Regions from separate parts of the Chryseobacterium sp. CS2K3 genome, predicted to be linked through region 2. Evidence: riboswitches for the same ligand, from Rfam matches in the RefSeq annotation. Region 2 holds a riboswitch; each other region holds the start of a gene.
The links. A riboswitch is a leader RNA that binds a small molecule or an ion and turns the genes downstream of it on or off. The one in region 2 is predicted to bind S-adenosylmethionine.
Positions count from the first base shown of each region.

Region 1: another riboswitch for S-adenosylmethionine. It lies ahead of AC5YGG_RS00795 (SusC/RagA family TonB-linked outer membrane protein); the one in region 2 lies ahead of AC5YGG_RS15070 (TonB-dependent receptor plug domain-containing protein).
Region 3: another riboswitch for S-adenosylmethionine. It lies ahead of AC5YGG_RS00065 (alpha/beta fold hydrolase); the one in region 2 lies ahead of AC5YGG_RS15070 (TonB-dependent receptor plug domain-containing protein).

Region 1 is NZ_JCAKRW010000001.1:160,049-162,317, reverse strand. Features, by position in the region: gene pckA (phosphoenolpyruvate carboxykinase (ATP)) at 1-464, shown strand, start outside; gene AC5YGG_RS00800 (type II 3-dehydroquinate dehydratase) at 657-1,064, opposite strand; SAM riboswitch class I at 1,309-1,405, shown strand; gene AC5YGG_RS00795 (SusC/RagA family TonB-linked outer membrane protein) at 1,489-2,269, shown strand, end outside.
Region 2 is NZ_JCAKRW010000008.1:174,293-176,561, reverse strand. Features, by position in the region: gene AC5YGG_RS15075 (alpha-amylase family glycosyl hydrolase) at 1-997, shown strand, start outside; SAM riboswitch class I at 1,071-1,176, shown strand; gene AC5YGG_RS15070 (TonB-dependent receptor plug domain-containing protein) at 1,272-2,269, shown strand, end outside.
Region 3 is NZ_JCAKRW010000001.1:15,431-17,699, reverse strand. Features, by position in the region: gene AC5YGG_RS00070 (MGH1-like glycoside hydrolase domain-containing protein) at 1-623, opposite strand, end outside; SAM riboswitch class I at 812-920, shown strand; gene AC5YGG_RS00065 (alpha/beta fold hydrolase) at 981-1,919, shown strand; gene AC5YGG_RS00060 (ACT domain-containing protein) at 1,924-2,269, shown strand, end outside.

The DNA of each region.
Region 1 (2,269 bases), on a different contig from region 2:
CAGGAACTGAAAGAGGAATTACTGAGCCTCAGCCATCTTTCTCTCCGGCGTTCGGTGAAGCGTTCCTTACATTACACCCAACAATGTATTCTAAAACATTGATCGGAAAAATGAAAGAACACGGAGCTAAAGCTTATTTGGTAAACACTGGTTGGAATGGTACTGGTAAGAGAATTTCTCTAAAAGATACAAGAGCGATCATTGATGCAATCATTGACGGTTCTATCGATAATGCTCCTAAAACTCAGGTTCCAATCATGAACCTTGAGATTCCTACTGAGCTTCCAAATGTATCTACAGGAATCCTTGATCCTAGAGATACTTATGAAAATGCTTCAGAATGGGAAGAAAAAGCAAAAGATCTTGCTTCAAGATATATCAAAAACTTCGAGCAGTATTGTGATACTGAAGAAGGTAAGAGATTGATCCCTTCAGGACCTCAATTACAGGAACAAACGATCTAATCAGATTATTTATAATACAGAAAAGCCTCATCATTGATGAGGCTTTTTTATTTTTATCTCTCGCAGATAAGGCAGATTTCGCAGATGGCTCTGGGGTGAATATATAAACTTATACAATTAAGATCTGCCTAATCTGCTCAATTTGCGAGCTAAATATTACATACAGTATAAATCAGGTGATTTATCATTGATTTACTTTAAACTAAGGATAGCTAATCTGTATCCATCCATTCCAAATCCTGATAAAACCGCATCAGTATTAGCAGCGGTTACAGACTTTTGTCTGAATTCTTCTCTCTTATAAATATTACTGATGTGAACCTCAACCTTTGGTTTTCTGATATTTTTTAAGCAATCTGCAATTGCATAAGAATAGTGCGTGAAAGCTCCGGGATTAATCACGACAGCATCAAAATCATCTTCCTGAAGTCTGTTGATGATTTCTCCTTCAATATTTGATTGATAATATTGAAGTTGGTGAGATGTAAATTCGGATTTTAAATTTTCCAAATAAGTTTCCATAGAAACTGTTCCATAGATTTCGGGTTCTCGGGTTCCTAACAGGTTAAGGTTGGGACCATTTATAATCAAAACTTTCATTCTATAAAATTAAAAAGTTTTTTCAATTAAATGTTAAAAATATTTACCTAGTATCTCATTTGTTTCATTGAATTATTAATAATGATATTTGTCATGTTTGTGAAAGTGATAATTTGTGTAAGTCCTTATTTTGATGGGTTTTAATATAATCTTATGTTAATTTTTGAAAATTTATCATGAAAAACAAATAAGTCTACTTGTTTTGTAGACTAAAAGTTTATAGCTTTGCAATCATATTTCGATCGGCTTATAAAGAAAGATGGAGGGAACTGACCCTGCGAAATCTTAACAACCTGCTACGCGCAAGGTGTTACATTCAGCCTTTAAAGGAAAAATAAGCGTTTGGTTTATCGTATTAATCGATGCCCTTTGCTGACTTTTCTGCAAAGGGTAAAATTTTAATATATGATAAACAAAATTGATTATGATTAATAAAAAACTAATTAATTCTAAAGTTTGGATTCCCCCTGTGGCAGCGTTTTTCTTAGGAATTGTAAGCGTAAGCGGGCAAAACTCCAAGCCGAAAAAAGATACCCTTAAAGAAAAAGAGATTGATGAAGTAGTAGTGGTTGCTTATGGTAAAGCTAAGCGAAATAGCTATACAGGTTCAGTAGCTACTATCTCAAGCGATAAAATCAATAACAGACCGGTAACCAATATTACAAAAGCATTGGACGGACAGGTGCCAGGGGTACAAATTACAGGTGCTTCAGGACAACCGGGAGCTGTTTCTACCATCCGAATCAGAGGAATTGGTTCTGTAAGTGCTTCAAGTGATCCTTTATATGTTGTAGACGGAATTCCTTTTGATGGGAACTTAAATGCAATAAGCCCTAGTGATATTGAGTCTATCAGTGTACTAAAAGATGCTACGGCTAGTGCATTATATGGATCAAGAGGTGCCAATGGGATTATCATCATTACAACAAAATCCGGGAAAAAAGGTGAGGCTAAAGTAAATTTCAACATAAGCCAGGGATTTTCAAGCAGGGCAGTAAAAGACTACGAACAAGTAAATACAGATCAATACTTCCAATTGTATTGGGAAGCGATGAGAAATGGATATCAGTCTAAGCAAATTTCTGCACAACAGGCTGGTCAGATGGCTTCAGATAATCTTATTTATGGTCCTGCAGGTTTATCAATTAATCCGTATGGGGCTAATTATCCCAAGCCCGTAGGTCCGGACGGAAAATTATTGCCGG
Region 2 (2,269 bases):
AACTGAGCCTTACAATCAAAATACAATGGGGTATAAGGAAAACAGCAGCTATGACCGCATGAATCATTCTCTTCACGGCTTTACCAATATGCGGGCAGTAGGATACGGAGAGAGTCATGATGAAGAAAGATTAATGTTTAAAAACCTTGCTTACGGTGCTGTTAACGGAAGCTACAACGTGAAAAACCTTACTACAGCTCTGGAAAGAATGAAGACCTTTGGAGCCACATTTTTCACGATTCCCGGACCGAAAATGATCTGGCAGTTTGGAGAGCTGGGCTATGAGTTCAGTATTAACAGATGTGCCAACGGAACTATTGATAATAGCTGCAGAACAGACGAAAAGCCTATTGCTTTTACATTAGGATATGATAATGATGTCAATAGAAAAGCTGTGTATAATACCTGGGCAAAAATTATCGATATAAGAAATACTTATCAGATATTTAAATCCAAGACATACAGTATAGAATCCAATAACCTTATGAATGATCCTAATGGATTGATCACACGAATTTATCTGTATGATGCTTCTATCAATGGGATGAAGAATGTTGTAGTACTTGCCAATTATTCCACATCAGTGCAAAATGTTGTTGCTTACTTCCCTTATACCGGACAATGGCAAAATTTAATGGATAATACGATCAATAATATTACCAATACAACAGCTTCCATTACTTTACAGCCGGGAGAATTCCGAATTTTCGGGAACTACGAAGGATCTTTATCTGTTTCAGATGTAAATGCAGCAAATAAACTGTCTCTTCAGATCGGAGAAAACCCTGTGAAAAATGGGTTGGCAAAATTAATTTTTAATAAAGTCAAAAATGGTGAAATTATCATCTTCGATATGAATGGTAAAAAGCTCGATTCATTTAGGCTGGATAAAGAAAACGGTATCCATGAGCTGAAAGTTAATTATCCGGCAGGAACTTATCTTGTTCATCTGAAATCAGAAACAGGAATGGCAATTCAAAAGATGATTGTAAAATAAATACAAAGGCAAATTTGCAGATGAGCAGATTTGCCTTTTTGCATATTGAAAAAATTAGTCTACCTTTGCACTAGATTTATCAAGAAAGGTGGAGGGATTTGGCCCAATGAAACCTTAGCAACCTGCATGATTCCAGAAATGTAAAGGTGCTAATTCCAACCCGATGGGGGAGATAAGTGAAGTCAATATTCTTATATGAATTCCATTTCTTGATGTCTTGTGTGTATCTGCAGAATGATCTGTGGAGAAATAGTATTAATTGGCAAGAATAAAGATGAAAAAATTAAGCACAGCTGTATTACTGCTTGGGACAATTTTGGTCGCAGCCCAGGAGCAGGAGGAAAAAGGAAATCAGATCGAAGACATTGTCATCGTAGGAAACCGTAACGTTAAAAGAACAAAACTGGAAACACCGGTTCCGGTAGATGTTATCAATATCGATAAAATTCAAAGATCTTCCCCACAAATGACAGCTCAGGACCTTTTGAACTATGTGGTTCCGTCATTTAATTCCGTAAGACAATCCGCTTCTGATGGTACAGAACACATTGATCCTGTAAGTTTGAGAGGAATGGGACCTGATCAGGTTTTAGTTTTGCTTAATGGAAAAAGAAGGCATACAACTTCATTGGTAAACTATCAGAATACAGTTGGAAATGGTTCTGTAGGAACAGATTTAAGTACAATTCCGATCATTGCCATTGAAAAAATAGAAGTTTTAAGAGACGGAGCTGCCGCACAATATGGATCAGATGCCATTGCAGGAGTTATTAATATTATTCTTAAAAAGAACGCCGGAGCCTCTGCAAGTTTGACCTACGGATTGAGTGGGAGAAATGACGGAGATACTTATCAGGCAGGTGTAAACTATGGAACCTCTCTTGGTAAAAATGATGGTTTTATCAACCTTTCATTACAATTAAGCCACAGAGGTAAAACAACGAGAACCCAAAATCATGATCTTGATATTTTCGGGAAAAATTTTGCCTATGAATTTGCTGATAATCCGGATGTAGCGAGAGAACAGGATGATCTTATGCTGAAAAAAGAAGGACTGACAAGAGATGATTTTAATTTTCAGATCGGAGATGCACAGATCAGGCAGGGACAGTTATTTTTCAATTCAGAATATCCTTTGAATGATAATCTTAAATTCTATTCCTTTGGTGGATTCAGTATCAAAGAAGGAAAAGGATATGGCTTCAGAAGGCTGCCAAGTGAAGATTTTAATATAGTTAAAGAAATTTATCCATACGGTTTTCAGGCAGTATT
Region 3 (2,269 bases), on a different contig from region 2:
TTGTAACCCCATTTCCAGTTATTTCTGAACCATGCCGTTGGTGCAACTACAATAGGTGCGTCCTGCTGACTTCGGTTACAAACCGTTACCCTTGCCAGAATATCATTGTGATCTGCTTTACAGTATTCTATGAAAATATCAAAATAAGCATCATTATCAAATATCCCTGTATCAAAAATTTCATATTCAGGTTCCTGCTTACTGCGTCTTCCGTTTTCCGCAACCAATTCATCATAAGGAAACGCATTGATCGGATATTTATAAACCATTTTCATATAGCTATGAGTAGGAGTGTTATCCAGATAATAGAATATTTCCTTGATATCTTCTCCATGATTTCCCTGAGGATTGCTCAATCCAAAGAAACGTTCCTTTACAATTCTATCCTTTTTGTTCCAAAACGAAAAAGCAAAACAAAAAAGTTGTTTTACGTCTGAGATTCCGGCAATACCTTCCTCGCCCCATCTGTACGTGTAGCTTTCCGCATTATTATGATTGGTATAGTTCCATGCATTTCCATCCGGACTGTAGTCTTCACGTACATTTCCCCATTGGCGGTTACTTACGTAAGGTCCCCAGTTTTTCCATTTGGTATCTTGTAATCTTTCCTTTTCGGCGATCATATGTCATCATTTTTCAATACGAAGTTAGTTTTTTTGTAAAATAATTCCAATTCCTTTTATCTGAATAATAATTAATATGCCTCTGAAATACTTGTATTTAAGGGCTTTTTTAAATATTAAATTAATTTTTTTTTGATTTTAAAAGAAAAGAACTACCTTTGCACCATTCGTTCATTCAAATATTGAAAATGTTATCAAGAAAGGTTGAGGGATTAGACCCTATGAAACCTTAGCAACCCTTTGCGCAAGCAAAGAAGGTGCTACGTTCTACCAAAGTAATTTTTGGACAGATAACTTACTGAAGTTCTTTTCAGCCATTTCCTGTGGCATTTTCAATTGTATTAAAATATAATAGAATTGAAAACAGAACTAAACTATATTAATCTTTCGTATCAAACCAATTCCCAAAAGGAATACAATATCTCGTTAAGCTATGAGCTTTTCGGGAAAGACCTGTTTACAGCTCCCATTATTTTGATCAATCATGCTTTAACCGGAAATTCAACAGTATCCGGTGACAAAGGTTGGTGGAAACAATTGGTAGGAGAAAACCAGATCGTTGATACAAATAAGTATACAGTTCTGTGTTTCAACATTCCCGGAAACGGATACGATCATTTTTTAATTGAAGACTATGAAAACTTCACCCCTTCAGATATAGCCAATCTATTTTTGAAAGGATTAGAAGATTTACATATTACAAACTTATACGCCATTATCGGAGGCTCACTTGGAGGAGGAATTGCTTGGGAAATGTTAGCAAAGCAACCTAAGCTGGCAGAAATTTTTATTCCCATTGCCTGTGATTACAGAACACATGACTGGCTGCATGCACAATGTCTGGTTCAGAAATTCTTATTAAATGATAAAGAACAGCCATTACAGAAAGCAAGAATTCATGCTATGCTCTGCTACAGAACCCCCGAATCTCTTAACGACAGATTTCAAAATAAATACAATAAGGAAAAACAACGCTTAGAATCAGAAGATTGGTTGATTTATCATGGTAACGCATTAAACGAAAGATTTAGTTTAGAATCTTATAAGCTAATGAATCATCTACTGATGAATATTAATACTGAAGAAGAGGCATTGGAGAAAATAGAGGCACGAATGCACATGATCTCCGTAGATACAGACCTTTTCTTTCCCGCTTCTGAAATCCGAATATGCTTTGAGAAATTAAAAGAGAAAAAGAAGGATGTTTCTTATCACGAGATCCAATCTATACACGGGCATGATGCCTTCCTAATGGAATATCAACAATTAAATAATATCATAAAAAACATTTTATAAAGTAATGAAAAATGCTAACGAAATAAAATTTTTGAAGAACAGATCAATCATCAAATTTGAAGGAGAAGATTTCCTGGGTGAAATCGGAATTGATGGACGAATTTTTAAAGCGCTTACTTTAGCGCGTATCAGTGTGGGAGTGATCTCTCAGCAGGCTATAGAAAACGGAATCTCTATTTTGGTTCACGAAAATGATGCTGAGAAAGCCGTAGCTTGTCTTATTGATGAATTTGAAGAAGAAAGAAAATCAGGGAAAGTATCTCAAATATTTAGTATCAACAATGTTTCTGTGATCGGTTTTGTTGCAGAAGATTCCAATAAAGTATTCGCAGAACTGGCGAGAAACAATG